DNA from 3 places in the Bradyrhizobium amphicarpaeae genome. Region 2 is predicted to be linked to each of the others. Evidence: predicted binding sites of a transcription regulator. Region 2 holds the regulator's gene; each other region holds the start of a gene.
What was found. The regulator PhoB, encoded in region 2, activates phosphate uptake and scavenging genes when phosphate is short. The targets are predictions, from matches to a motif close to TGTCATNNANCTGTCAT.
Positions count from the first base shown of each region.

Region 1: CIT40_RS01865 (DUF2794 domain-containing protein) is a predicted target of PhoB. The motif match lies at 2,775-2,791, and genes of this name have one in related genera.
Region 3: ugpB (sn-glycerol-3-phosphate ABC transporter substrate-binding protein UgpB) is a predicted target of PhoB. The motif match lies at 3,683-3,699, and genes of this name have one in related genera.

Region 1 covers NZ_CP029426.2:377,301-384,931, forward strand. Annotated here, with positions in the region: gene acnA (aconitate hydratase AcnA) at 1-1,304, shown strand, start outside; gene CIT40_RS01860 (DUF1223 domain-containing protein) at 1,523-2,299, shown strand; gene CIT40_RS01865 (DUF2794 domain-containing protein) at 2,854-3,222, shown strand; gene CIT40_RS01870 (GNAT family N-acetyltransferase) at 3,340-3,870, opposite strand; gene CIT40_RS01875 (Bax inhibitor-1/YccA family protein) at 4,210-5,001, opposite strand; gene CIT40_RS01880 (ABC transporter permease) at 5,284-7,631, opposite strand, start outside.
Region 2 covers NZ_CP029426.2:6,733,724-6,741,354, forward strand. Annotated here, with positions in the region: gene CIT40_RS31630 (aspartate aminotransferase family protein) at 1-1,158, opposite strand, end outside; gene CIT40_RS31635 (GcrA family cell cycle regulator) at 1,613-2,125, shown strand; gene phoB (phosphate regulon transcriptional regulator PhoB) at 2,345-3,052, opposite strand; gene phoU (phosphate signaling complex protein PhoU) at 3,076-3,792, opposite strand; gene pstB (phosphate ABC transporter ATP-binding protein PstB) at 3,804-4,625, opposite strand; gene pstA (phosphate ABC transporter permease PstA) at 4,622-5,473, opposite strand; gene pstC (phosphate ABC transporter permease subunit PstC) at 5,478-6,467, opposite strand; gene pstS (phosphate ABC transporter substrate-binding protein PstS) at 6,668-7,631, opposite strand, start outside.
Region 3 covers NZ_CP029426.2:112,405-120,035, reverse strand. Annotated here, with positions in the region: gene CIT40_RS00525 (sn-glycerol-3-phosphate import ATP-binding protein UgpC) at 1-523, opposite strand, end outside; gene ugpE (sn-glycerol-3-phosphate ABC transporter permease UgpE) at 534-1,382, opposite strand; gene ugpA (sn-glycerol-3-phosphate ABC transporter permease UgpA) at 1,382-2,263, opposite strand; gene ugpB (sn-glycerol-3-phosphate ABC transporter substrate-binding protein UgpB) at 2,314-3,630, opposite strand; gene CIT40_RS00505 (CaiB/BaiF CoA transferase family protein) at 4,012-5,232, opposite strand; gene CIT40_RS00500 (organic hydroperoxide resistance protein) at 5,403-5,828, opposite strand; gene CIT40_RS00495 (MarR family winged helix-turn-helix transcriptional regulator) at 5,984-6,442, shown strand; gene CIT40_RS00490 (GIY-YIG nuclease family protein) at 6,451-6,687, opposite strand; tRNA gene CIT40_RS00485 (tRNA-Ala) at 6,848-6,923, opposite strand; gene CIT40_RS00480 (TIGR02300 family protein) at 7,015-7,422, opposite strand; gene aroA (3-phosphoshikimate 1-carboxyvinyltransferase) at 7,583-7,631, shown strand, end outside.

The DNA.
Region 1 (7,631 bases), 670 kb from region 2:
TGAAGACCTCGCTCGCCCCGGGCAGCCAGGTCGTTGCGGGTTATCTCGCCGATTCCGGTCTGCAGAAGGATCTCGACAAGGTCGGCTTCAACCTGGTCGGCTTCGGCTGCACCACCTGCATCGGCAATTCCGGTCCGCTGCCTGAGGAGATCTCGAAGTCGATCAACGACAACGGCATCGTCGCCGCCGCCGTGCTCTCCGGCAACCGCAACTTCGAAGGCCGCGTCTCGCCGGACGTGCAGGCGAACTATCTGGCCTCGCCGCCGCTGGTGGTCGCGCACGCGCTCGCCGGCAGCGTTACCAAGAACCTCGCCGTCGAGCCGATCGGCGAGGGCAAGGACGGCAAGCCGGTGTACCTCAAGGACATCTGGCCGACGACGAAGGAGATCAACGCCTTCATGAAGAAGTTCGTCACTTCGGCGATCTTCAAGAAGAAGTATGCCGACGTGTTCAAGGGCGACGCCAACTGGCGCAAGATCAAGACGGTCGAGAGCGAGACCTATCGCTGGAACATGTCGTCGACCTACGTGCAGAACCCGCCCTATTTCGAAGGCATGAAGAAGGAGCCGGAGCCGGTCACCGACATCGTCGAGGCGCGCATCCTCGCCATGTTCGGCGACAAGATCACCACCGACCACATCTCGCCGGCCGGTTCGATCAAGCTCACCTCGCCCGCCGGAAAATATCTCAGCGAGCACCAGGTGCGTCCCGCCGACTTCAACCAGTACGGCACGCGCCGCGGCAACCATGAAGTGATGATGCGCGGCACCTTCGCCAACATCCGCATCAAGAACTTCATGCTGAAGGGCGCCGACGGCAACATTCCCGAGGGCGGTCTGACCAAGCATTGGCCCGACGGCGAGCAGATGTCGATCTACGATGCCGCGATGAAGTACCAGCAGGAGCAGGTGCCGCTGGTGGTGTTCGCCGGCGCCGAATACGGCAACGGCTCCTCGCGCGACTGGGCGGCCAAGGGCACCCGTCTGCTCGGCGTCCGCGCCGTGATCTGCCAGAGCTTCGAGCGCATCCATCGCTCCAATTTGGTCGGCATGGGCGTGCTGCCGCTCACCTTCGAGGACGGCACCTCCTGGTCGTCGCTCGGCCTCAAGGGCGACGAGAAGGTCACGCTGCGTGGCCTCCAAGGCGACCTCAAGCCGCGCCAGAAGCTGACCGCGGAGATCGTTTCCGGCGACGGCTCGCTGCAGCGCGTTTCGCTGCTCTGCCGCATCGATACGCTGGACGAGCTCGACTACTACCGCAACGGCGGTATCCTGCACTACGTGCTGCGCAAGCTCGCTGCTTAAGCGCGAATTTGTGAACGGTGGCTCACCGCGACGTGAGTAGAAGGTTAAACGAAGGCGGCCTATCACAAGGCCGCCTTCGTGCGTTTGCGGCATGTTTCAGATGGGCCCGTCCGGCGAGAATCGCCTGGATGGTTGAGCATGTCGCGCCCCGTAAGACTACGGTGACCATCCGGCGATAAGATCACCCTTCCCACGAGCAATGGTGTGCGGCGTTCGACATGACAACAATGACGGCTTCTCATCTGGGTTCACGTTGGTCCGGCGCGCTCTGGTCGGGAGCTCTCGGCATCTGTGCGATCGTCGCCGTCATCCGTCCTGCCGAGGCTGACCCCCGCGCCGTCGTCGAATTGTTTACCTCGCAGGGCTGCTCGTCATGCCCGCCCGCCGACCAGATCATCGGCGATCTCTCCAAAGACCCCTCGATCATCGCGCTGAGCATGCCGATCGACTATTGGGATTATCTTGGCTGGAAGGACACGCTGGCGGATTCGCGTTTCTCTGCACGGCAACGTGCCTATTCGCGCATGCGCGGCGACCGCGAGGTCTACACGCCGCAGGTCGTGGTCAACGGCTCCACCCATGTCATCGGCAGCGATCGTGCCGGCATCGAGAGCGCGATCGGCAAGACCGACAAGGGTACGGGCGTGATGAGCGTGCCGGTGACGATGTCGCTCGCGGGCAAGCAGATCAACGTGTCGGTGGCCGCGAGCAACGAGCCGGCCGTCTCACATGGCGAGGTCTGGATCTGCTCGATCGCCAAGTCGGTCCCGATCGCGATCACCCGCGGCGAGAATCGCGGGCAGCAGGTCACCTATCACAACGTGGTGCGCAACCTGCTCAAGGTCGGTGACTGGACCGGGCGTTCGGAAAGCTGGACGGTGCCGATCGAGAACCTCACACGCGACGGCGTCGACGGCGCGGTGGTCTATGTCCAGGACGGCAGCCGCGACAAGCCCGGCACGATGCTGGGCGCGGCGTACACGTCGCTGCACTGAGTCGAGATACGCAAAGCTGCTAGCGCTTTGTCATTCCGGGGCTCGCGGAGCGCGAGGCCGGAATCCATTTGTCAGCGGATATGGTCTCGATGGTTTCTCAGGTGCGCAATTGCGCACGATAGCTCGCGCCGAGTGGCGCGCCCCGGAATGACAGCGGGCCCAGAAACATCCTGACATAAACAAAAAGGACCAACTTGCGTTGGCCCTCCTTGTTGTGCGCACAGACCCGATCCTGTTCGACCCCGGGGGGCTGGGGGCTGAGGAATCCGGAACCGAAAGGACCGGGTCAACGCACATGAATCTTTTCGCAATGCAGGGCGGCAGGCGCTAGGCGGAAAAGCGGCGAGACTATGATTCCTGCTAACGATCCCGTGACGGTTTGCCGCGACAGAGTTCCACCATTGCGTGTGCACTGATTGGCACCCGATTCGACCAGTTGAATCAGGAGCCTCTTGCGGCGCTGACCGGTTGGCGCAATCATGCACTTGTCATGATCCGGGTTCCGGGGACGGTCTTCGCGGACGGGGTCATGCCGTGCGATGAGGAAGCGCTCCATGAGTCTGTCGGAGGATGCCGATCCGAGCGAGCAGCGCGCGGCGGCGCGCCCCGCTGCTGCGGCCGCGCAGCTGAGCCGGGTGACGTTCAACCGGCTCGAGCTGCACCGTATTCTCAATCTCTACGGCCGCATGGTCGCCGACGGCGAGTGGCGCGACTACGCCATCGACTTCCTCAGGGATCGCGCCGTGTTCTCGGTCTATCGCCGTGCCTCGGAAGTGCCGATCTACCGCATCGAGAAGGACCCGCGGCTGGCGCGCAAGCAGGGCATGTACAGCGTGATCTCGGCGACCGGCCTGATCCTGCGCCGCGGCCACGAGCTGGAGCGCGTGCTGCTGGTGATCGATCGCAAGCTGGCGGTGGTGTAGCCATCCGAATGGTGCCGTAGTGTCGTAGGGTGGGCAAAGGCGTTCTTGCGCCGTGCCCACGTCTTCTCTCGATCGCGACGAGCGCGTGGGCACGCTGCGCTTTGCCCACCCTACCAACTACTTCGTCGGAACGCTCTTCCCGCCCTCGCCGAGATCCCGCTGCATCATCACCGTATCGAGCCAGCGGCCGAACTTCAGCCCGACATTGGGATGCGTGCCGATCATCTTGAAGCCGCCCTTGGTGTGGACGCCGATCGAGCCGGCATTGGCCGAATCTCCGATCACCGCGATCATCTGGCGGAAGCCCCGCGCCTCGCATTCGGCGACCAGCCGGTCCAGCAGCTTCGAGCCGACACCGCGGCGGTGGAAAGAGGGATCGAGATAGATCGAGTTCTCGACCGTGAAGCGGTAGGCCGGGCGCGGGCGGTAGGCGCCGGCATAGGCATAGCCGGCCACGCGGCCGTCGAGCATGGCGACGAAATAGGGATAGCCGCCGTCCACCAGCGCGCGGTAGCGCCGCGTCATCTCGGCGAGATCAGGCGGTTCCAGCTCGAACGTCGCGGTGCCCTCGCGGACGGCCTGCTGGTAGATGGGGGTGATGGCGGGAAGGTCGGCCTCGGTCGCGGCCCTGATGTCTGGTGCGGTCATAGGGGAGAGATTAGAGCGTTCCCGCGGTGGCCGGAAGAGGCGTCGCCGCCCCCGCACCTGTCATTGCGAGCGCAGCGAAGCAATCCAGAAATGCATCCGTGGAGGGACGCTGGATGCTCCCGCCTTCGCGGACAAGTCGTCGCGCCACAAATGGGAAGGCCATCTTCGTAGCCCGGATGGAGCGCAGCGAAATCCGGGGCAGGTTCATCTGCGGGCTCGACCTTCCCGGATTGCGCTGCGCTCCATCCGGGCTACGGGCACGGGATGTGGCTGCCATCCCCCAAACAAAAACCCCGGCCTTTCGGCCGGGGTTCGTGTCCGTTCGTCCTGGTCTATCGCTTAGTCGCGCTGGCCGAGGAGCTGCAGCAGCAGCGTGAACAGGTTGATGAAGTTCAGGTACAGCGACAGTGCGCCGGTGATGGCCGCACGCTCTGCGATGTCACCGCCGGCGGAAGCATAGCCGTAGATGTAGTCGTTCTTCAGCCGCTGGGTATCCCAGGCGGTGAGGCCCGCGAACACCAGCACGCCGACCACCGACACGATGAACTGCAGCATCGAGCTCGCCAGGAACAGGTTCACCAGGCTCGCGATGATGATGCCGATCAGGCCCATGAACAGGAACGAGCCCATTCCGGTGAGGTCACGCTTGGTGGTGTAGCCGTAGAGGCTCAGCGCACCGAAGGTGGCCGCGGTGATGAAGAACACCCGCACGATCGAGGTGTGCGTGAACACCAGGAAGATCGACGACAGCGAGATACCCATCAGCGCCGCGAATACCCAGAACAGGATCTGGGCGGTCGAGGGAGCCAGACGGTTGATGCCCGCCGAGATCACGAACACCATGGCGAGCGGCGCCAGCATGAACAGCCATTTCAGCGGGCTGACGAACATCGCGTAGCCGAACGGCGTCAGGAACAGCTTGCCGACACGGACGGCGTCCGCGGTCGGCACGTCGGTCACGGCGGCCATGTAGACGCCGAGCGCGGCAAGGCCGGTGATGGCGAGGCCGATGCTCATGTAGTTGTAGATGCGCAGCATGTAGGCGCGCAGGCCGGCATCGACCGTCGCGGCGTCAACACGCCCGGCGGCCCTGCCGAAAGGAGAAGCGTAGTTACGGTCTAGGTCCGACATGGTCGAATTCCCGTTGGTTGGTCCGGTCCGGCATGAGGGTCGCCATGCCGCCCGGTTCGTCAAATTCTATCTCGGATACCGATGCCTGCCGACTAAATTCTGGCTAACAATCGGGACTCCGAACCCATTGGATATGTGGGAAACTAACACATCAGCTGCAACCTTCCACGCGCGGCTGAATGTCGCCCTTGGCGGCAATCCTGACGCGAACCTGACGAGCGATCGTGGTTAATCGCGGGAATCGTGCGATTTCGCGCTCCTGCCGCCATCCGCTACATTTTGTCACAAATTCCGCAACACCGTGGCGGGCTTTTTGTTCAATGCCAGCAGCGTGCCGGCAAGCCCGAGCCCGACGGTGACGACCAGCGCGGCTGCGACCACGCCGGCCGCGCTGCCGGCCTGCCAGACGAAACTCAGCGTCATCAGCCGCGTCACGATCATCCAGGCCGCGACGCTGCCGGAGATCACGCCGAACATCGCGGTCGCGAGCCCGATCAGGAGGTATTCGAGCGCATAGGCGCCGAGCAGCCGCAGCCGCGTCGCGCCCAGCGTCTTCAGGATCACCGCATCGTAGACCCGGTGGCGATGGCCGGCGGCCAGCGCGCCGCCGAGCACCAGGATCGCCGAGATCAGGGTCACGGCGCTGGCGCCGCGAATCGCCAGCGCCAGATTGGTCACCACGGAGCCGACCGTCTCCATCACCTCGCGCACGCGCACGCTCGTCACCGTCGGATAGGCGTCGGCGACCTGCTTGATGATCTTGCCGTCGCCTGCGGCAGTTCCGCCCGTTTCCGTCAGCGTCGCGATATGAGTGTGCGGGGCGCCCTTGAACGCGTTCGGCGAGAACACCAGCACGAAGTTGATGCCCATCCCCTGCCAGTCGATGGTGCGCAGATTGCCGATTTTGGCCGGGATGTCGCGGCCGAGCACGTTGACCACGATTTCGTCACCGAGCTTGAGGCCGAGCCCGTCGGCGATCTTCTTCTCCATCGAGACCAGCGGCGGCCCGGAATAGTCGGCGCGCCACCATTCGCCCTCGACCACCTTGGAGCCCTTCGGCAGCTCCGCCGTATAGGTCAGGCCGCGGTCGCTCTGCAGCACCCATTCCGAATCGGTGGTCGGCTTGAGGTCCTCGGCGCGCACGCCGCGCGCTCCGACGATGCGCCCGCGCAGCATCGGCACGTCCTCGACGGTCGCGCCCGGCGCGATCTTGCGGAGATAGTCGTCGAACGGTGCGGCCTGCGTGCTCGGGATGTCGATGAAGAAGAACGACGGCGCGCGGTCCGGCAGGGCCGCCAGGAACTGCCGTCGCAGATTGCCGTCGATCTGGGTGATGGTGACGAGCACGGCCAGCCCGAGCCCCAGCGACAGCACCACCGAGGGCGTCAGCGCGCCCGGCCGGTGGATATTGGCAATCGCGAGCCGCAGCATCGGCAGCCGCGAGCGCGGCAGCCGTCGCGCGATCGCCATCAGCAGGGCGGCGATGCCGCGCAGCAGGGCGAACACGACGACCGAGGAGGCCACGAACACCGCGGCAATGCGCTTGTCGAACGACAATCCGATCACGACCGCGATCAGCAGCGCCACCACGACGGCCATGAACACGAGATAGCTTGCGCGCGGCCGATGCCATTCCGAGCTGATGGTGTCGCGGAACAGCGCGGCCACCGGTACGTCGTGGACGCGCCCGAGCGGCCACAGGCCGAAGGCGAGCGCGGTGAGCAGGCCATAGAGGAAGGACAGCGCGAGCTCGTCGGCATGCACGGCCGGCACCACAGGCAGCGGCAAGAGCTTGCCGAACAGGCCGACGATGGCGAAGGGCATGGCGGCGCCGAGTACGAGGCCGATCGCCGAGCCGATCGCGGCGAGCAGGAGAACCTGCGCCAGATAGATGCCGAACACGTCGCGTCCGGTGGCGCCGACGGCCTTGAACGCGGCGATCACCTCGAGCTTGCGGTCGATATGGCTCTTCACGGCATTGGCGACGCCGACACCGCCGACCAGCAGCGCGGCAAGGCCGACCAGCGTCAGGAACTGCGTGAAGCGGCTGATGTTGCGTTCGAGCTGCGGCGAGGCGTTGGAACGGCTGCGGATCTCCCAGCCGGCCTGCGGCGCGGCGCTCCGCGCGTCCGAGATGAAGGTCTCGGTGGCACGCTCGCTGTTGCCGGCCTCAGGCAGCTTCACCCGGTAGACCCAGCGCACCAGGCTGCCGGGCTGGATCAGGCCGGTGGCGCGCAGGCCCGCCTCGCTGATCAGGAAGCGCGGGCCGAAGCCGATGCCGCCGGCGAGCTTGTCGGGCTCGGCTTCGACGGTCGAGCGGATCTGGAAGGTCGCGGAGCCGATGGTGACGCGGTCGCCGGTCTTCAACGACAACCGCGCCAGCAGCGTCGGATCGGCGGCGGCGCCGAATGCGCCGTCGCGCTCCGCGAGCAGTTCGGACATCGGCAGCGGCGGCGCCAGCGTCAATTGTCCCAGCATCGGATAGGTGTCGTCGACCGCTTTCATCTCGACCAGCGCGAGCTGGCCGTCGGCCGCGCGCGCCATGCCGCGCAGGGTCGCCGCGGTCGAGACCGTGCCGCGCGAGCGCAGGAAGGCGACCTCTTCGGGCTTGGCTTCGCGCTGGAACAGCA
Region 2 (7,631 bases):
CTCCAGCCGCCCGACGCTGTCTTCGATCTCGGCTTCGGTCACGATCAGCGGCGGCAGGAAACGCACGACATTGTCGCCGGCCCCGACGGTGAGCAGCTTTTCATGACGCAGCGCCGCGACCAGATCGCCGGAAGGCACCACGGCCTTGATGCCGATCAGCAGGCCCTCGCCGCGCACTTCGCTGACGACGTCGGGATGACGGTCGATCACGGAGGCGAGCTTCTGCTTGAGCAGCAGCGACATTCTCTGCACGTGGTCGAAGAAGCCGGGCTTGAGCATGACGTCGAGCACCGCGTTGGCCGCGGAGATCGCCAGCGGATTGCCGCCGAAGGTCGAGCCGTGCGAGCCGGGCCCCATGCCGGCGGCCGCGTCCGCGGTCGCCAGTATGGCGCCGATCGGGAAGCCGCCGCCAAGCGCCTTGGCCAGCGACATCACGTCAGGCGTGACGCCGGTGCGCCTGTGAGCAAAGAGATCGCCGGTGCGGCCCATTCCGGTCTGCACCTCGTCGAAAGCGAGCAGCAGGCCCTTGTCGTCGCAGAGCTGGCGCAGCGCCTTGAGGAAACCAGGAGGCGCCGAGCGCACACCACCCTCGCCCTGGATCGGCTCGATCAGGATGCCGGCGGTCTGCGGACCGATCGCCTTCTTCACCGCTTCGATGTCGCCATGCGGCACCTGGTCGAAGCCTTCCATCGGCGGACCGAAGCCCTCGAGGTATTTTGCAGAGCCGGTCGCAGCCAGCGTCGCCAGCGTGCGGCCGTGGAAGGCGCCTTCGAAAGTGATGATGCGATAGCGCTCCGGGTGCCCCTTGGAGAAGTGATGATGGCGCACCAGCTTGATCACGCCCTCCAGCGCTTCGGCCCCCGAATTGCAGAAGAACACGAAGTCCGCAAAGCTCTCCTGGCAGAGCCGGTTCGCGAGCTTCTCGCCATCCGGGCTCTGGAACAGGTTCGACATGTGCCAGAGCCTGGTCGCCTGCTCCTGCAGCGCCTTGATCAGATGCGGATGGCAATGGCCGAGCGCATTCACGGCCACACCCGAGGTGAAATCGAGATAGCGATCGCCATTGGTCGCGATCAGCCAGCAGCCTTCGCCGCGCTCGAAGCCGAGGTCGGCTCTGGCGAAAACGGGGAGCAAATGCGGCGCTGCGCTGTTCGTCATGATGTCACTTGGATGTTGAGGACGATGTGACGCGTGCATTGCGCAACGCACCATCCACCGGCCCGGAAAACGAAACGTGCCGCCTTTTAAGGGCGGCACGCGGGACTATCTTATGCCTGGCAAGACGGGTGTCAATGCCGCCCGGAAAGCCTCGGGAAACGTTGAATCCGTAGTCTTGCGGTGCCGATTTTGCGGGTTTTCACCACGGAACATGTGGAAGCGAGTCGGCGGACTCTTGCGCGGGAGTCACGCCATATTGTAGCGTTTGAATTGTCAGATACGACATCTCGTGCAGTGGTTCTGATCTCAAGAGTCCTCATGTACCGGCGTAAACGTTCGGGCGTCAGTCGCGCCCGGCGAGCCTTAAGGGATTCTGGCGGCACGGGTTTTTCGAGGCTTAGCAATCGCCGCATGGGCGCCAGGACGGCAGCCGCGCGACGAGGGAAAGGGTGCAATGACGGTTTTGACCTGGTCCGATGATCGCGTCGAGCAGCTGAAAAAGCTCTGGGAGGCCGGACTTTCGGCCAGCCAGATCGCAGCTGAGCTCGGCAATGTGACCCGCAATGCCGTGATCGGCAAAGTGCACCGGCTCGGTCTGTCCGGCCGCGCCAAGAGCCCGTCCTCGGCAGCGCCCCGGCCGCGCAAGGCGCGCCCCGCCCAGCACATGATGCGGGTGACCCGCCCCGTCGCGCGCGGCAACACCGCGCTGGCCCAGGCCTTCGAGGTCGAGGTGGAGGCCGAGCCGGTCACCTACGACAACGTGGTGCCGATGAGCCAGCGGCTGTCGCTGCTGGAGCTGAACGAGGCGACCTGCCACTGGCCGGTCGGCGATCCCTCCAGCCCGGACTTCTTCTTCTGCGGTGGCAAGGCGCTGTCCGGCCTGCCCTATTGCGCCCAGCATTCGCGCGTGGCGTATCAGCCGGCGGCGGACCGGCGCCGTGCGGCACCGAAGCCGGGACCGCGGTAGGATTATCAGCACGCTTTTTGGTCGTCGCGCGAAGGCGGCTCACCACATCGGATGTCGTCCCTGCCAACGCAGGGACCCATAATCCCGGACGCTGATATTGCGCGGGACGATCACTCCTGAATTTTCGACAAACCACACCCTGTGGCTATGGGTCCCTGCATTCGCAGGGACGACACTGAGGGTGTGGCGGCAGTCCGCCAAACCCAACGCACGCAGCCCCTACGCCTGCTCCGCCTTGGCGAAGCGATCGTCCAGCGCGTAGCCGGCGCCACGGACGGTGCGGATCGGGTCCTGCTCGCGGCCGAGATTGAGCAGCTTGCGCAGGCGGCCGATATGGACGTCGACGGTGCGCTCGTCGATGTAGATGTCGCGGCCCCAGACGCTGTCGAGCAGCTGCTCGCGCGAGAACACGCGGCCGGGATGCTCCAGGAAGAATTCCAGCAGGCGATATTCGGTCGGGCCGAGATCGATCGGCCGGCCCGAGCGCGCCACGCGGCGCTTGTCGCGGTCGAGCTCGATGTCGCCATAGGCCAGCACGGTCGCGAGCCGCTCGGGGCTGGCGCGCCGCAGCAGGCCCTTCACGCGCGCCAACAGCTCCGGCACCGAGAACGGCTTGACGATGTAGTCGTCGGCGCCGGTCGCAAGGCCCCGCACCCGCTCGCTCTCCTCGCCGCGCGCGGTGAGCATGATGATCGGCAGCTGCTTGGTCTCGGGCCGGGTGCGCAGGCGCCGGCACAGCTCGATGCCCGACAGGCCCGGCAGCATCCAGTCGAGCACGATCAAATCGGGGATGTGCTCCTTGAGGCGGGTGTCGGCGTCGTCGCCGCGCATGACCGTCTCGACGTCATAGCCGTCGCCTTCGAGGTTGTAGCGAAGCAGCTCGGTGAGAGCTTCCTCGTCCTCAACCACCATAATGCGTGCGCCCATGGTGTCGTCGCTCCTTAAAGTCTTCAGGTATTCGGGATCGTCGTGGCGAAGGTGGTCATGTCGCCCTTCGGCCGCTTGTCGGTGATCGCCTGGCCCTCGATCATGTAGAACACGGTCTCGGCGATGTTGGTGGCGTGGTCGCCGATCCGCTCGATGTTCTTGGCGCAGAACATGAGGTGGATGCAGAACGAGATGTTGCGCGGATCCTCCATCATGTAGGTGAGGAGCTCGCGGAACAGCGAGGTGCAGATCGCGTCGACCTCCTCGTCGCCCTTCCACACCGCCATCGCCGCCGGCAGATCGTGCGCGGCATAGGCGTCCAGCACCGACTTGACCTGCTGCTGCACGAGGTCGGTCATGTGCTCGAGGCCGCGGAACAGTTTGAGCGGATGGAAGTCGGTCTCGAGCGCGGCCACGCGCTTGCCCATGTTCTTGGCGAGGTCGCCGATCCGCTCGAGGTCGGTCGCGACGCGCATCGCGCCGACGATCTCGCGCAAATCCACCGCCATCGGCTGGCGGCGGGCGATGGTGAGCACGGCGCGTTCCTCGATGCGCTTCTGCAGCGCGTCGAGATCGGCGTCGATGGCGACGACGCGCTGGCCGAGCGCGACGTCGCGGCGGATCAGCGCATCGACCGAATCGACGATCATGCGCTCGGCGATGCCGCCCATCTCGGCGACCAGGCGCGTGAGCTCCTGGAGGTCGGTGTCGAAGGCCTTTGCGGTATGTTCGGTACCCATGTTCCGTCTCCTCAGCCGAACCGGCCGGTGATGTAGTCCTGCGTGCGCCGGTCGGTCGGCGACGTGAATATCTTGCTGGTGTCGTCGAACTCGATCAGCTCGCCGAGATACATGAAGGCGGTCTTGTCGGAGACGCGCGCGGCCTGCTGCATGTTGTGGGTGACGATCGCGATCGTGTAGTTCTCGGACAGTTCCTGGATCAGCTCCTCGACCTTGGCGGTCGAGATCGGGTCGAGCGCCGAGCAGGGTTCGTCGAACAGGATCACCTCGGGGCGCACCGCGACGGTGCGGGCAATGCACAGGCGCTGCTGCTGGCCGCCCGAGAGCGACAGGCCGGAGGCGTTGAGCTTGTCCTTGACCTCGTTCCACAGCGCGCCGCCGCGCAGCGCCTTCTCGACGCGGTCGTCCATCTCGGACTTCGAGATCTTCTCGTAGAGGCGGATGCCGAAAGCGATGTTCTCGTAGATCGTCATCGGGAACGGCGTCGGCTTCTGGAACACCATGCCGACCCGGGCGCGCAGCAGATTGAGGTCGAGCTTGGGGTCGAGGATGTTGGTCTGGTCCAGCATCAGCTGGCCGGTGGCGCGCTGGCCCGGATAGAGGTCGTACATCCGGTTGAAGATGCGCAGCAGGGTGGACTTGCCGCAGCCCGACGGGCCGATGAACGCCGTGACGCGGTTGGCGCCGAGCGTCAGGTTGATGTTCTTCAGCGCGTGGTGCTCGCCGTAATAGAAGTTGAGGTTGCGCACCGTCACCTTGGCGGGCGCCTCGGGCAGCACCGGCGCCTGCGGCAGGCCGCCGGACGCGCTCATCGATACGGAAAGATCACTCATTTTGCGGTCCTCTCGGCGCCAAGGATGCGCGCGCCAATGTTCAGGGCAAGCACGGTCAGGGTGATGAGCAGCGCGCCGCTCCACGCCAACTGCTTCCAGTAGGCGTAGGGGCTCTGCACGAAGTTGTTGATGGTGACAGGCAGGTTGGCCATCGTCTTGTTCAGGCCGAGGCTGAAGAACTGGTTCGACAGCGCGGTGAAGAGCAGCGGCGCGGTCTCGCCCGCGACGCGGGCGGTGGCGAGCAGCACGCCGGTGATGAGGCCGGACCGGGCCGCACGATAGGCGATACGCTTGATCACCAGCGAGCGCGGCAGGCCCAGCGCCGAGGCCGCCTCACGCAGCGGATTCGGCACCAGCAGCAGCATGTCCTCGGTTGTGCGCAGCACGACCGGGATCACGATGACGGCGAGCGCCAGGCTGCCCGCGATCGCGGAGAAGCCACGCATGGGCACCACCACCGCGCCGTAGATGAACAGGCCGATGATGATCGAGGGCGCCGAGAGCAGGATGTCGTTGATGAAGCGGATCACCGAGGTCAGGCGGTCGTTGCGGCCGTATTCGGCGAGGTAGGTGCCGGCGAACAGGCCGAGCGGCGCGCCGATGCCGACGCCGATCACCGTCATGATGATCGAGCCGACGATCGCGTTGCGCAGGCCGCCTTCGGTCGAACCCGGAGGCGGCGTATCCGCGACGAAGAGCTCGAGATTGAGACCGGCAAGGCCGTTGAAGAGCAGCGTGATCAGGATCAGCGCGAGCCAGGTGACGCCGAAGACAGCCGCGGCGAAGCAGAGCCCGCGGATGACAATGTCCGTGCGGCGACGACGCGAATAGATCGGATTGAGGGCCATGACCTTACTTCCCCGCCTTCTTGTCCAGCCGCATCAGCATCAGCCGCGCGGCGGCCAGCACGAAGAACGTCAGCACGAACAGCAAGAGGCCGAGCAGGATCAGGCCGGACTGGTGCAGGCCGTCGCTCTCGGCGAACTCTGATGCGATCGCCGCCGAGATCGTGGTACCCGGCGCGAAGATCGATGAGGAGATGCGGAACGAGTTGCCGATGATGAAGGTCACCGCCATGGTCTCGCCGAGCGCGCGGCCCAACGCCAGCATGATGCCGCCGATGATGCCGACGCGGGTGTAGGGGATCACCACGCTGCGGACGACCTCCCAGGTGGTGCAGCCGACGCCGTAGGCGGCCTCCTTCAGCACCGGCGGCACCGTCTTGAACACGTCGACCGAGATCGAGGTGATGAAGGGCAGCACCATGATGGCGAGGATCAGCGCGGCGTTGAACGTGCTGAGATAGGACGGCGGACCCGCGAAGATCGCGCCCAGCACCGGGACGCCGTCGAAGATCTTGATCATGAAGGGCTGGAAGCTGTTGGCCAGGAACGGGCCCAGCACGAAGAAGCCCCACATGCCGTAGATGATCGAGGGAATGCCGGCGAGCAGCTCGATCGCCATGCCGATCGGGCGGCGCAGCCATTGCGGGCAGAGCTCGGTGAGGAAGATCGCAATGCCGAGACCGACGGGAATGGCGATCAGCATCGCGATGAAGGAGGTGACGAGCGTGCCGTACATCGGCCCGAGCGCGCCGAGCACCGGCGGATCGGCCGACGGCGCCCAGCGCTGCGTCCACAGGAAGGAGAAGCCGAATTCCTTCATCGCCGGGAAAGCGCCGACGATCAGCGAGATGATGATGCCGCCGAGGATCAGCAGCACCGAGATCGCGGACAGCCGCGTGATCCAGTAAAAGGTGACGTCGCCGAGCTTGAACGCGCCCAAGGCCTTGGCGCGATCATACGGTCCGGCGTCGTCGATGATATCGCTCTGAACGGCCATTTCTGCCACGCCGATCCCCTGTACTGACTATACTTGTTCTTGCCTGTTTGGTCCCGTGCCCCGGACGCGGCGCGGCGCGAAGCGCTGCGACGATGATCCGGGGCCCAGCTCTTGTGGGTCCCGGCTCTGCGGAGCGGCACACTGGACGATGCTTTGCATCGCCAGGGCCGCACCGCGTCTGGGACACGAGAGGAGAGCGCTTAGCTCTTGATATCGGCAGCCCAGGTCTTCTCGATCTGCTTGACGACGGTGTCCGGCATCGGGATGTAGTCGAGCTCCTCGGCCGCCTTGTCGCCCTTCGTGAAGGCCCAGCGGAAGAACTTGATGGCTTCCTGCGAAGCAGCCTTGTCGGTGGCATCCTTGTGCATGAGGATGAAGGTCGCCGCCGTGATCGGCCAGGACTTCTCGCCGGGCTGGTCGGTCAGGATGACGTAGTAGCCGGGCGCCTTGGCCCAGTCGGCGTTGGAGGCGGCCGCCTGGAACGCTTCCACGGTCGGCTGCACGGTCTTGCCGGCCTTGTTGACGAGACCGGTGTAGGTCAGCTTGTTCTGCTTGGCATAGGCATACTCGACGTAGCCGATCGAGTTCTTGGTCTGGCCGATGTTGCCGGACACGCCTTCGTTGCCCTTGGCGCCGACGCCGACCGGCCACTCGACCGCGGTGCCCTCACCGACCTTGCTCTTCCAGTCCGCGCTGGCCTTCGAGAGATAATTGGTGAAGTTGAAGGTGGTGCCCGAACCGTCCGAGCGGCGGACCACGGTGATGGCTTCCGAGGGCAGCTTGACGTTCGGATTGAGCTTCTTGATCGCGGCGTCGTCCCACTTGGTGATCTTGCCGAGATAGATGCTGGCGAGCGTCTCGCCGTCGAACACCATCTCGCCGGGCTTCACGCCCTCGAGGTTGACGACGGGGACGATGGCGCCCATCACCATCGGCCACTGGACGAGGCCGTCCTTCTCGAGCTGCTCGGCCTTGAGCGGCATGTCGGTCGCGCCGAAGGTCACGGTCTTGGCCTGGATCTGCTTGATGCCGCCGCCGGAACCGATCGACTGGTAGTTCAGACCGTTGCCGGTCTCCTTCTTGTAGGCGTCAGCCCACTTCGAATAGATCGGGAACGGGAAGGTCGCACCGGCACCGGTGATGTCGGCAGCAAAGGCCGCCGTC
Region 3 (7,631 bases), 400 kb from region 2:
CCCGCATCGCGATGCGGAGTTTCGCATCGAGATTCGACAGCGGTTCGTCGAACAGAAACACCTTCGGCTGGCGCACGATGGCGCGGCCCATGGCGACGCGCTGGCGCTGGCCGCCGGAGAGCTGGCGCGGCTTGCGCTCCAGCATCGGCGTGAGCTCGAGCACGCGCGCGGCTTCGTCGACGCGGGTCTTGATCTCGGCTTCCTTCATGCCGCGGTTGCGCAGGCCGTAGGCCATGTTGTTGAAGACACTCATATGCGGATAGAGCGCGTAGTTCTGGAACACCATCGCGATGTCGCGATCGGCGGGCTCGATCTGGTTGACGATGCGGCCGCCGATGTCGATCTCGCCGCCGGTGACGGTTTCGAGGCCGGCAACCATCCGCAGCAAGGTGGACTTGCCGCAGCCGGAGGGGCCGACCAGCACGCAGAACTGTCCGTCGCCGACATCGACGTTGACGCCCTTGATGGCCTCGAAGCCGCCGGGATAGGTCTTGCGGACGTTGCGCAGGGTGACGTTAGCCATAAAAACTCACTTACTTCTCGGTCTCGACCAGTCCGCGCACGAACAGTTTTTGCATGACGACGACGACGAACACCGGCGGCAGCATGGCCAGCACGGCGGTCGCCATCACGATCGGCCATTCGGTCAGCGCGTCGGTGGTGGTGATCATCTTGCGGATGCCGACCTGGATGGTCTGCATGTCGTCGCGGGTGGTGATGAGCAGTGGCCAGAGATATTGATTCCAGCCGAGGATGAACAGGATCACGAACAGCGCCGCCATGTTGGTGCGCGACAGCGGCAGCAGCGTATCCCAGAAGAAGCGCAGGGGGCCGGCGCCGTCGATGCGCGACGCCTCCAGCAATTCGTCGGGCACCGTCATGAAGAACTGGCGGAACAGCAGCGTCGCGGTGGCCGAGGCGATCAGCGGCAGCGCCAGGCCCGCATAGCTGTCGAGCATGTGCAAATCGGCGACGATCTTGTAGGTCGGATAGATGCGGACCTCGACCGGCAGCATCAGCGTGATGAAGATGATCCAGAAGATCGGCATCCGGAACGGAAAGCGGAAATACACGATCGCATAGGCCGAGATGATCGAGATCGCGATCTTGCCGACCGCGATCAGCAGCGCCATCACCAGCGAGTTCAGCATCATGTTGCCGACCGGCTCTCGGGTCGAGCCGCTCGTGCCGACGAAGATGGTCTGGTAATAGGTCTCGAAGAAATGTCCGCCCGGCAGCAGCGACATCTGCCCGTTCGCGATCAGCGCGTTGTCCTGCGTCGAGGCGATGAACGCGATGTAGACCGGGAAGGCGACGACCGCGATCCCGATCCAGAGAATGAAATGGGCGACGTAGCGCCGGAAGCCCTCTTCCTCGACCATCAGTAGGTCACCTTGCGTTCGACGAAGCGGAACTGGATTCCCGTGAGCACGATGACCATGATCATCAGGATCACCGATTGCGCCGCTGAGCTGCCGAGATTGCCGCCGAGCAGGCCGTCGGAATAGACCTTGTAGACCAGCGTCACCGTCGAGGTGCCCGGACCGCCGCGGGTCATGGTGTCGATGATGCCGAAGGTGTCGAAGAAGGCGTAGACGATGTTGACGACCAGTAGGAAGAAGATGGTCGGCGACAGCAGCGGGAAGGTCACGGTCCAGAACCGGCGCATCGGACGCGCACCGTCGATCGCGGCGGCTTCGAGCACGCTTTTCGGGATCGCCTGCAGGCCGGCGAGGAAGAACAGGAAATTGTAGGAGATCTGCTTCCAGGCGGCGGCGAGGATGATCAGCGTTGCCGCCTGGTCGCCGTCGAGCAGCGGATTCCAGTCGACCCCGATCGCGCGCAAATAGCGCGCGATGATGCCCAGCGAGGGATGCAGCATGAAGATCCAGAGCACGCCGACGACCGGCGGGGCCACCGCATAGGGCCAGATCAGGAGGGTGCGGTACAGCATCGAGCCGCGCAGCGGCTTGTCCGCCATGACGGCGAGCAGCAGCGCAAAGGACAGCGACGAGACGGCGATCGCGAACGAGAACACGAAGGTCCGGACGATCGCTTCGAAATAGGCGGGATCCCTGAACAGCTCGACGTAATTGTCGAACCAGACGAAGGTGGTCGAGAGACCGAAGGCGTCCTGCAGCAGGAAGGACTGGATCACGGCCTGCAAGGCCGGCCAGTAGAAGAAAATCAGGACGATCGCGAGCTGCGGCGCAACCAGCGCGTAAGGCAATAGCTTGGATTGGAAAATGGCTTGCTTTTGCATGGTGTCCGCCGAAAGCGGCAGGCCGGGTGGCCGGCCTGCCGCTCATCGCCTCACTTGACGGCGGTCTTTTCGAACTGACGCAGCATCGTGTTGCCGCGCTCGACGGCGGCATCCAGCGCCTGCTTGGCCGTCTTCTTGCCGGCCAGCGCCTGCTCGATCTCTTCCGACCAGACGTCGCGCAGCTGAACCATGTTGCCGAGGCGCAGACCGCGCGAATTCTCGGTCGGCTCCTTGTTGGTCAGCTCGAGCAGCGGGGTCTCGAGATAGGGCTGGTCCTTGTAGAAACCCTCGGCCTTGGCCTTCTCATAGGCCGCCTTGGTGATCGGCAGATAGCCCGAGGCCTTGTGGATGTAGACCTGGCGATCGGTGTCCGAGAGGAAGGTTAGGAATTTCGCGACGCCCTTGTATTCCTCGGCCGGCTTGCCGCCCATGACCCAGAGCGAAGCGCCGCCGATGATCGAGTTCTGCGGCGCGCCCTTGACGTCGGGATAATACGGCATCGGCACCGCGGTGAAGTTGAACTTGGCCTGCGCCTTGACGTTGCCGAAGAACGCCGACGAGGTCAGGTAGATCGGACACTCGCCCGACGTGAAGCGGCCTTCGCCGGTGTTGGTGCGGCCGGCATAGTCGTAGGTCTTGTCCTTCTGGAGCTCGACCAGCTTCTCGAGATGCTTGACTTGGAGCGGTCCGTTGAACTCGAGCTTGGTGTCGAAGCCGTCGAGGCCGTTGGCCTTGCTGGCGAGCGGGACGTTGTGCCAGGCGGAGAGCTGCTCGAGGTTGACCCAGGTGACCCAGGAGCCGGAGAAGCCGCAGGTCGGATGACCGTTGTCGTGCAGCTTCTTGGCGGCCGCGAAGGTTTCGGGCCAGGTCTTGGGGATTTCGACGTTGGCCTTCTTCAGCTCGTCGAGATTGACCCACATGACGGTCGACGACGAGTTGAAGGGGAAGGATAGCATCTCGCCCTTCGACGTCGAGTAGTAACCGGTGATGGCGGGCAGGTAGATCTTGGGATCGAACTTTTCGCCGGCGTCGGCCATCAGCTTGTAGACCGGCTTCACGGCGCCGGTCGCAGCCATCATGGTGGCGGTGCCGACCTCGAAGACCTGCATGATGTGCGGGGCGTTGCCGGCACGGAACGCCGCGATGCCCGCATTCATTGTGTCGGCGTAATTGCCCTTGTAGGTCGGAACGACCTTGTAGTCGCTCTGCGCCGCGTTGAAATCATTCGCGAGCTTGACGATGACGTCGTTGTTGGCACCGGTCATCGCGTGCCACCACTGGATTTCCGTCACGGCCAGCGCCGGCGACGCCGTCATGCCGACCGTGAGTGCAAATGCGGTAGCTGCGCCAAATTGTCGAAGAGCCATCAAGTAAACCTCCCTTGGCCGTCACGAGAAGCGCTTGCGCTAGCAGCGCCATATGACGTTCACATGACTGTGTAAGCGGGCGAAACGAAAGCGGCAAGCGCTGGAAAAGGAAAGCCGGCAAATAGGCGAAGACGAAGCGGGCGGCCTCCTCCGTTCGCGGTGCACACACGTGGATCGCGCCGCAGTGCGGCATTCGGGATGTGAGCCGAAGACCGGGCCGCACGCTCTAAGACCTCTCCCGCTTGCGGGAGAGGTCGCGCGTAGCGCGGGTGAGGGTTCTCTCCTCGAGGGGAATCCCACAGTGGAGACGCCCTCTCCCCAACCCTCTCCCGCGAGCGGGAGAGGGAGCGCACCACCTTGACGAGCGACGTCTGGCTTATCTCAGCGCTTGCGCTCCGGCCCGCAGACCGTGCCCTTCTCGACCATCGCGTCGATCTCGGCCTTGGAGTAGCCGAACTCGCCCAGCACCTCGGCCGAGTGCTGGCTGAACTTCGGCGGCAGCCGGCGCAGGCTCGGCTTGCTGCGATCGAGCCGGATCGGCGAGGCGACGCCCTTGTACCAATCCTTCTCGACAATATCGCCGCGCGCGATCGTGTGCGGGTTCGTCAACGCCTGGTCGATCTTCTGCACGGGCCCTGCGGGCAGGCCCGCGGCGAGCAGGCGATTGCACAGCGGCTCGGCCTCGTGCTGGCTGAACACGGCGGCAAGCTCGGCGCGCAGCGCCTCGCGGTTGGCGATGCGGTCCTTGTTGCGGGCGAAACGTGGATCGGTGCCGAGCTCGGGCTTGCCGATCTCCTTGGCCAGCTTGCGGAAGGTGCCGTCATTGCCGACGCCGATGAAGATGTTGTCGGTCTTGGTCGGGAAGATCGCATAAGGCACGAGGTTCGGATGCTCGTTGCCGGTGAGCGACGGCGGCTTGCCATGCATGAAGTAATTCGCGGTGTGCGGATGCATGATGGCAAGGCCGGTCTCGTACAGCGTCGTCTCCAGGAATTGGCCCTTGCCGGAGCGCTGCCGCTCCGACAGCGCCATCAGGATGCCGATCGCCGCATAGAGGCCGGTGCCGATGTCGACCAGCGGCACGCCGATCCGCATCGGCCCGCTCTCGGGCGAGCCGGTCGCGGCGATCATGCCGGTCATGGCCTGGATGATGGCGTCATAGCCGGGATTGCCGCCGCGCGGGCCGTCGGCGCCGAAGCCGCAGATCCGGCAATGCACGAGGCGCGGGAATTTCTTGCTGAGCACATCGTTGCCGATGCCCCATTTCTCCAGCGTGCCCGGCTTGAAATTCTCGATCAGGACGTCGGCCGTTTCCAGCATCTTGAGCAGGACGATGCGGCCGCCCTCCGAGGCGAGGTCGAGGCCGATCGAACGCTTGTTGCGGTTGATGCCGATGAAATAGGCCGCGTCCTCCTCGTGGAAGGGAGGGCCCCAGTCGCGCACCTCGTCGCCAGCGGGCGGCTCGACCTTGATCACGTCGGCGCCATGGTCGGCGAGGATCTGGGTGCAGTAGGGACCGCCGAGCACGCGCGTGAGATCGATGACGCGCAATCCGCTCATTGCGCCCAATGCGGCTTCAGAACTGGCGGCTTCAGAACTCATGCCTTCGCTTCCCTGTGTCGAGATTTGGTCACAGGCCTAGCGAGGTTTGCCGATGCCGGCAATGGCGCCGAGCGTAGGGGGTCATGCAGGCGCACACCGCATGCCGCGGCATGGCAAATGGAAGCGGCCGGCCCGAGGGGGATCCCGGGCCAGCCAATCCGCACTTTCGATCAGACGACCGTCAGGCGAACGTCGACATTGCCGCGCGTGGCATTGGAGTACGGGCAGACCTGGTGTGCCTTCTCCACCAGCGCCTCGGCTTCCGCGCGGGCCAGGCCCGGCAGCGAGACGGCGAGATCGATGTCGAGACCGAAGCCGCCCTCGGAGCGCGGGCCGATGCCGACGGTCGAGGTCACGGAGGCGTCAGCCGGAACCTTCGGCCCGCCCTGCGACGATACGAACTTCATCGCGCCGATGAAGCAGGCGGCATAGCCGGCCGCGAACAGCTGCTCGGGATTGTTGCCGGCGCCACCGCCGCCGCCGAGCTCCTTCGGCGTGGTGAGCTTGACGTCGAGCGCGCCGTCGAGGGTCGCGGCATGGCCGTCGCGGCCGCCGGTGGCCTTGGCGCTGGTCTTGTAGAGGACGTTTACGGACATCTTCGTCTCCTCAGGGTCTTGCGGTTGGGGTGCGCCCTGTATCGCAAGCAATTAGATTGTGCGCAATTGATATTTGCATGCCTCACATTTAATTGTCCGCAATTGAATATGCCGCCGGCCGGTCCCAGAATGGGGAGACCCTCGTGAGATTCGCTATGCCTCGCAAACACTCGGCACTGGACCCGCAGCGGCTCGACAACCAGATCTGCTTCGCGATCTATTCGGCCGCGCACGCCTTCAACCGCGTCTACAAGCCGCTGCTGGACCGGCTCGGCCTGACCTATCCGCAATATCTGGTCATGCTGGTGCTGTGGGAGCGCGACGACGTGCCGGTCAAGGACATCGGCGAGCGGCTGTTCCTGGATTCGGGCACGCTGACGCCGCTGCTCAAGCGCTTGGAGGCCGCCCATCTCGTCAAGCGGACCCGATCGAGCGAGGACGAGCGTCAGGTGCTGATCGCGCTGACGGCCCAGGGGCAAGCGCTGAAGGAGAAAGCGCGCGCCGTGCCGCAGTCGATTCTGGCGGCATCGGAATGTTCGGTGTCGGAGCTGGTCGCGATGAAGGACGAGATCGTCGCGTTGAGGGATCGGTTGAATGCGGTGATCGGGGAGTAGGGGGCGGCTTAGAGGCGTTTCTTGGCGAAGGCGCGGCCGGACGCTGATTTCAGATATTTCTCAAACGCTACGGCTTGCTTCTCATCGCTGAACGCAACGTAAGTCTTGAGACGCCAGGGCCGGTATTTCGAGGTGTGGGGCACCTCGCCGGCGTTGTGCTTCGCCAGCCGGGCGCGGAGGTCGTCGGTGATCCCGATATAAAAATGGAGGGAATCGAAGCTCTCAAGGATGTAGACGTATTTCACTGTACCCCCACCCGGTTGCCAAGAGTGGAGCTTACATACTCGTTTTATTCGGTGAAGCCCGGCTTCGCCCTTCGGGCTACGCCGCGGCAGCCTTCGCAAGCTTCGCTACGATGGAGCGACGCTGGCTTGCCGAGCCGAAGCTCGCGAAGCGAGCGAAGGCTGGTGGAGCCAGGCGGGATCGAACCGCCGACCTCTTGCATGCCATGCAAGCGCTCTCCCAGCTGAGCTATGGCCCCTTAGTCCTTGTGGGGATCCTGGTGGATCACCCGCACCGGCGAGCCCTGGTGACTCGCGCGGTGCACCCTTTTTCACAGATCAGGGCCGATCTCAAGTCTCTTCATCACCTCCGACATCACCAATGATGTCGGTCACGTCCTCATCGCCCTCTTCTTCGTCGGCAATGAAGGTCGAATCATCGTCATCGTCGTCATCAATGGTCTCGTCGACCTCGATATCGTCCTCGGATTCGGGCACGGCGGCCTTGACCTTGCCGGTGTTCTCCTCGGCGTCGGCCTCCTCGAGCGAGACCTCTTCGACCTCTGCCGGCTCCGGCGTGGCATCCGCCGTCGCCGCGTGCCGGGCTTCGGCACCGCGAGGCACGCGCGCGGGCGCGACGGGCGCGATCGGCACGACTTCGCCGGTATAGGGCGAGATCACCGGATTCTTGTTGAGGTCGTAGAACTTCTTGCCCGTGGTCGGGCAAATACGTTTGGTTCCGAGTTCTGACTTGGCCACGGCAGGAATCCTGGGAATGTCTGAAAAGCGGTGTTTCACTTGGCTAGTTGGCGGGCCGCTGTCAATAGCGCATTACGGGAGAACGACATGCCCGTGACGGGGTGCTGACCATGTGGTACCTGCGCCGAGCCCCCTTGAAGGCGCATCCAAGGACACGATCGTGACCAATTCCGACCAAACGAGGCCGCTCCAGGCTCGCGCCAGCGGGC